One region of the Halobacillus sp. ABD4_316 genome, then DNA from elsewhere that is predicted to be linked to it. Evidence: riboswitches for the same ligand, from Rfam matches in the RefSeq annotation. Region 1 holds a riboswitch; the other holds the start of a gene.
The links. A riboswitch is a leader RNA that binds a small molecule or an ion and turns the genes downstream of it on or off. The one in region 1 is predicted to bind S-adenosylmethionine.
Positions count from the first base shown of each region.

Region 2: linked by a shared signal. The riboswitch ahead of ACXAJH_RS10355 (acetyl-CoA C-acyltransferase) and the one ahead of ACXAJH_RS02020 (sulfite exporter TauE/SafE family protein) in region 1 are both predicted to bind S-adenosylmethionine.

Region 1 is NZ_JBSWZA010000001.1:360,497-363,911, forward strand. Features, by position in the region: gene ACXAJH_RS02015 (DAK2 domain-containing protein) at 1-861, shown strand, start outside; gene ACXAJH_RS02020 (sulfite exporter TauE/SafE family protein) at 1,066-1,974, opposite strand; SAM riboswitch class I at 2,072-2,174, opposite strand; SAM riboswitch class I at 2,372-2,486, shown strand; gene ACXAJH_RS02025 (phosphoadenylyl-sulfate reductase) at 2,574-3,302, shown strand; gene sat (sulfate adenylyltransferase) at 3,317-3,415, shown strand, end outside.
Region 2 is NZ_JBSWZA010000002.1:674,450-677,864, reverse strand. Features, by position in the region: gene ACXAJH_RS10360 (lactonase family protein) at 1-649, opposite strand, end outside; SAM riboswitch class I at 1,053-1,157, shown strand; SAM riboswitch class I at 1,226-1,333, shown strand; gene ACXAJH_RS10355 (acetyl-CoA C-acyltransferase) at 1,405-2,559, shown strand; gene ACXAJH_RS10350 (acetoacetate--CoA ligase) at 2,580-3,415, shown strand, end outside.

The DNA of each region.
Region 1 (3,415 bases):
CTGAGTGAATTCGGTGATTCCCTGCTCGTCGTGTCTGACGAAGAACTGGTCAAAGTTCACGTCCATGTCGAGTACCCGGGTGAAGCTATGACGCTTGGACAGAAGTATGGAAGCCTGATCAATATGAAGATTGAAAACATGAGGGAGCAGCATACGTCCCTCGTAGGTAATAAGAAAGAAAAAGCCGTGCCTGAGAAAAAAGCGCCATATGGTATTGTCACCGTCAGTATGGGCGAGGGGATGAAGAAACTTTTCGAAAGCCTCGGAGCCACAGTAATCATCCAGGGTGGTCAAACGATGAATCCTAGTACCCAGGACTTATCGGAGGCTATTAAAGAAGCGCATGCAGAACGTGTGTTCATTCTTCCGAATAACAAAAACATCGTGATGGCAGCAGAACAGGCTGCAGAGATGGCGGAAGCGGAAGTGGCTGTCATCCCGACGAAGACCATTCCTCAAGGGATGAGTGCTATGCTTGGTTTCAATCCTGAAGCAGATCTCGATACGAACAAAGAAGAAATGACCAGTTTGATGTCAGAAGTGAAGACGGGGCAGATTACCTATGCCGTCCGGGACACCCAGATTGACGGACTTGATATTGAAAAGGGTCATTTTATGGGGATTTCCGACGGGAAGATATCAGCTACCGATAAAGACGCCCTCACAACAGCGAAAACACTGCTGAACCAGATGATTGATGAGGATGAAGATGAAATCCTTACTATTCTTACAGGGGAAGATGTGGACGATAAGGATGTGGCTGAACTGGAAGCTTATGTGGAAGAAACCTTTGAAGATTTAGAGGTGGAAATCCACCATGGTGGCCAGCCGATTTACAGCTATATCTTCTCTATCGAATAAAATGCAGCGCTTCTGGATTTAGAACAGCGTTCGCAGGCTGTCGGGATTTTTCCCGGCAGCCTTTTGTAATGGTCTATGGTCTGAATGCAGGAGCGGAGATGAAAGAAATGGTTTCACAGAGGATATTGATCGACCATTAGACAAACGCCTTGGCGGTTTGTTTTCTAAGCTTGTCATTCTATAAGCTGAAAGCGCAGTTCTCCATTAGAACTGCGCTTTTTTTAACCGTGTTTCCGTCTGCGGGTGCCGGTGCCGTTGAATATATTTTCGAACTGAGAAGATAACGGCAGCAGCATATCCGGCAAGAAGCAGGCTGTAGATGATAACTAAGGTCTGTTCACTCCATGTGGCATAGGTGAGCAGGGTCCGGCTGTTCGTCAAAATGATAAATCCACCCGCCGCTACCCCAAGCACGAGAGGGGGGAGTTTTTTCACAAGCCAGGCAGCGAGGGGGGCTGCAATAACGCCACCGATCACAAAGGCGAGCACAAGCATCCAGCTCAGCTCTTCCCACCCAAGGAAGATCAGGAAGCCGGCCGTAGCAGATAAAGTAACGATGAATTCACTTGTATCTACGGTGCCGATGACTTTTCTGGGAAGGATTCCTTTGCTGGATAAGAGAACAGGTGTATTTACCGGCCCCCAACCCCCGCCGCCCACGGCATCAAGAAAACCGCCCAGAAAACCTAAGGGAAACAAGAAGCGCCGTCGAAATGGTCTTTTTTCTGTATGCAAGGGCTTCACTCGATTCATCAGTAAAAAGCGGATGACCACATAAACGCCAAGCCCTAGTAAAAAAACGGAAATGTACGGACGGATCAGCTCACCTGGAATCCAGCTGAGCAGAGCAGCCCCGGCAAAGGCACTGATCCCTCCGGGGAGAGCAAGAGTCAAAACGAGACGCTTATCCACGTTGCCGAATTTATAATGGGAAAACCCGGAAGCTGCCGTTGTAGCAATCTGGGACAAATGAATAGAGGCGGAGGCCACCGCCGGAGCCATTCCATAGGCGAGGAGGATGGTGGAGGAGCTTAAACCAAATCCCATTCCGAGGGCTCCATCCATCAATTGAGCAAAGAATCCAACCAGTGAAAATATAAGTAATTTCTTCATCGTACCTCTCCTTTTGATTAAACACATAAGATTACTTGGTTTTAACCATGAAGAGGCACAAAAAAACCTCTTCATCCAGAAGAGGTCAAGCTTCCTCTCCTTATCTTTCAGACCACCGTCTGCTGGAATGAGCACCTTTTCCAATGTGAGGTTGCTGCGGGATCATCAGACCAGTTTCCTCCCCCGGCTCTTTATAAGGATATATGTAGCCCGCGCTGAAAGCGGAATTCCTAAGTACATGAATAATATATTCAAAGCTAAAACATGGATGACGATTTGTCAATGGTTTACAATAAAATAAACAGAAAACTAGTAATATTTAAAATGCATGTTGACATATCTTTAAATCGGGTCTAATATTTGAATCAAATCTTTTGAACAAAATCTGGAAACATTTTTCTTATCGAGAGAGGTGGAGGGACTGGCCCTTGGAAGCCTCGGCAACGGATCTGTCGTCATGAACAGAAGCTGTGCCAATTCCAGCAGGTGATCAACACTTGGAAGGATAAGAAGAACGGTTGAATCATGTATAATGACTCTCCTTTCTTCTTACCATCAGAAGAAAGGTTTTTTTGTTGAAGATAAGAAAGGAGGAGCTTATGAATACGAGTGCACCGACATATGGAACATTCACCGGGGATCCTTTACTTCATATGGATATTGATGATGGACACAAAGGGGCAGAGAGTGTGATTCAATGGGCTTACGGGCATTATGGAAAACAGCTCGTTTATGCGTGCAGCTTCGGTGCTGAAGCGATCGTACTGCTTGACTTCATTGCAAAGGCACAGCCGGATGCCGACGTCGTTTTTCTGGACACTGGACTTCATTTCCAGGAAACCTATGATTTGATAGACAAAGTGAAAAAGAGGTATCCGGATTTGAACATCCATATGAAAAAGCCGGAATTGACAGTGGAAGAACAGGCAGAGGAATATGGTCCGGCCCTTTGGAAAAGGAATCCCGACCAATGCTGTGCCATCAGAAAAATCAAACCGCTGGAAGAAGCCCTGACAGGAGCGGCGGCCTGGATGTCGGGATTAAGAAGAGAACAATCTGCAAGCCGGAGTCATACGAACTTCGTCAACAAGGACGAACGCTTCCAGTCCATCAAGGTATGCCCCTTAATTCACTGGACATGGGAAGACGTATGGACTTATATCCGACTAAATAGCTTGGATTACAATGAATTACATGACCAAAGCTATCCAAGTGTCGGCTGCATCCCCTGCACAGCGAAAGCGCTGGATGACGGCCGTTCAGGAAGATGGCAGGGATTTGATAAAACCGAGTGTGGACTCCACACAGCGGGAGATACGAAACAATAAAGGAGAGATGAATGATGTCCATTATTCAACCGCATGGCGGGCAGTTAATCAATCGTTTTACAGCACAGCCGGATACGCTTCCGGAACAAAGGATCGAGCTTGATGCGATGGCG
Region 2 (3,415 bases), on a different contig from region 1:
GCACTTCTGAGCTGAGCTCCGTCATCACGTAGGCATACTTTTTGTTCGGGTGGAAAGTAATGTGACGCGGACCGGAACCCGGTTTCGTGTTGAACACCTGCACCTGGCTCAACTCGCCATTGTCTACGGCGTAAGTAATAACACGATCGCTGCCAAGGTCAATCGCTATCACGTATTTTTCATCAGGGGTAAAGCCTGCATAGTGCATGTGCGGCTTTTCCTGACGCTCATGAGGGCCGGTACCTTCATGCTCCACGATTGAAACTGCAGGATTCAACGATCCATCTTCATTCGTCAGGTAGGAGACCACTTCTTTTGTATGATAGTTAGCCGTGACAACATTGTTATTCAAATGATCCACGCTCACGTGACACGGCGGAGAGCCCGCAGCTGTCTGAGCGTTTAATTTTGTGAGTTCTCTCGTTTCTTTATTGATGGAAAAGGACGTGACGCCGCCGCTTTCCCCGTCTTTAGAAACCGCATAAAGATTTTTTTGATCGTCACTTACTGTAACGTACGTAGGGTTCTGCAGTTCTGCAGCCAACTGAACGTTTTTCAGTTCCTTAGCATCTGTATCAAGGGTGAACTGATAGACGCCTTTACTTTCCTGTTTGGTGTACGTACCGATGTAACCAACATATTCCGGCATAGTAAAACTCCTTTATTGAATAGTATCAGTAATTACCATACCCATTATCTCATAAAGACAAAAGAGGCTGAATCATTATCCATTTATGAATATCGAAAGTTATTAAAATCTCTGCTCATAGATCTAAAAGCAGCTCTACCTGTAAGGTATCATCTAATCAGTGAAACGTTATGTAGCCGCAGGAACCATCGGAGAATGGATGATGGACGAATTGATAGATGCCTTCATTTTTCTCGTGAAGTGCCCCGCATAATTGAAAGAATCGGCAAGCCCTAATGTTAAAGCGGTTCACACGTTCACCACCAGTCACAGAACAAAATGAATTTTCTAACTTTTCTATCAAATCCATTGACACCTATCCTTTCCCCTGCTAACATGGCACTTAACCAAATAAAGGAAGAACATCTTATCCAGAGAGGTGGAGGGACTGGCCCTGTGAAACCCGGCAACCGCTATGTGCATAGCAAGGTGCCAAATCCTACTGAGTGAATGCTCAGGAAGATAAGAGATGCTTACAATCTCTAACCTCTCTATCTTTGATAGAGAGGTTTTATATGTTTCCAATTGAATACCGATTTCTTATCCAGAGAGGCAGAGGGACTGGCCCGTTGACGCCCGGCAACCAGCAAGCAGACGCTTGAAAAGGTGCTAATTCCTGCAGGAGATGATCCTGGAAGATAAGAAGAGCCGAGAGCCCTCTTCTTATTTTTGTGAAGAGGGCTCTTACTATTATAAAAACAGGAGTTGTTCCATATATGACGACAGTACTTCTAGACGGCATCCGCACCCCTTTCGGTAAGTGGAAAGGGGCTTTAAAAAAGAAATCCGCAGGAGAACTTGGGTCTCATGCGCTGAGCGCTCTATTAGAGAGAAATCCGATCGCGAAACAAGCCGATGGTGTCCTGCTCGCCCTAGTGATTCAGGCGGGAGGCGGCCAAAATCCTGCGAGACAGGCCGCTTATCAGGCGGGGGTGGATATCGGTACGCCCGCTATCACACTGAACAATGTCTGTTTGGGAGGCATCGCTACAGTTACCGACGCCTCTCGCAGGCTGCAATTGAAGGAAGGAGAGCTGTACATTGTCGGCGGATTCGACTCGATGACGAACGCTCCTCATACCGCTCCTGTCCGAGCTTCCTCCGGACTTGGTCACAGCCTGCTGAAGGACACCTTACTGAACGACGGGTTATGGTGCGCCTTGAGCGATGTATCGATGGGAGCTCTCACCGATGAGAAAAACCGCTCCTTCGACATCAGCCGGGAGGAACAAGATGAATACGCCGCCCTTTCCCAGCAGCGGGCATCAGACGCTCAGGAAAATGGCTGGCTGGATCCGGAAATCGCTCCTTTTACTGAACGACTCGCAGAAGATGAAGGCATCCGTAAAGGGACGACAACCGAAAAATTATCAAATCTCTCTCCCGCCTTTTCACGCGAAGGCACGATCACCGCAGGCAATGCCTCTCAAATGACGGATGGCGCGAGCGTTGGGATCGTTACCACGAAGGAAAAAGCGGAAGCCCTCGGTCAACAGCCTCTGGCGGAAATCATCGACTGGTCAGAGATTGCCGGACCGGATCCGAGCTTACAAACCAAACCATCACAGGCCATTCAGAAGCTGTTAGACAAACACCAGTTGACCACGGACGATATCGATTTGTTTGAAATCAATGAAGCCTTTGCCAGTGTCGTGATTGCCAGCTGCCAGGAACTTGGAATTGATTATGACCGCGTCAATGTGAACGGCGGCGCGATCGCTCTCGGCCACCCTTTAGGCGGGACAGGATTCCGGCTCGTTCTGACGCTTGCCCATGAACTGAAACGACGCGGCGGAGGGAAAGGCATCGCTTCCCTTTGCGGCGGTGGCGGCCAGGGGATGGCCCTGTTGATCGACGTTCCCCATTCATAATTCGAAAGGAGACAAGTCCCATGAATACACCCATTACCGCTCAGCGTTCCCCTTACCTGTGGGAACCATCAAACGAACGCATCGAACAGTCGCATATCAAAGCTTTTGCTGACTATACCAATCAGGCGCTTTTCCCTTATGAACGGTTCCACCGCTGGTCCGTTTCCCACCTTTCCGAGTTTTGGTCAGCCGTATGGGATTACGCAGGGATCATTGGAGAAAAGGGAGACCGTGTGTTTGTTCCCGGTCCTTCGATGCCGGATAGTGCATGGTTTCCGGAGGCCCGCTTGAATTTCGCTGAAAACCTGCTGCGCGGTTCGCTTGACCGGATCGCGGCCTATGAAGCGAATGAGGAAGGCCTCACCCGAAGCATCACGCTGCAGGAACTGAAACAATCCGTTGCCAAAGCCCAGGAAGGGTTAAAACAATTAGGTGTCCAGGAAGGTGACTGTGTCGCCGGCATCACGACGAACGATATCCAGGGACTCGTCGCCCTGCTTGCCACGACATCCTTAGGCGCCACCTGGACGTCGTGCTCCCCGGACTTCGGAACAAAAGGAATCGTCGACCGCATTGGTCAGGTGAAACCGAAAGTATTGATCGCGGCACTCTCCTATCAATATAAGCAGAAGCCCTTCGATATCGAAGATAAAATTAAGCAGACGACCGAGCATCTGGAAGGACTATCCGCGGTCGTCACGTTCGGAGGAGAAACGTCGATTGAAGACATCCATACTCTATCCTGGGACGAATTGTGCCGCAATGAAGCCGAAGAGCCAGTGTTTCAACCCGTTTCTTTTAACCATCCCCTGTATATTTTATATACATCCGGAACGACGGGTCTTCCGAAAGCGAT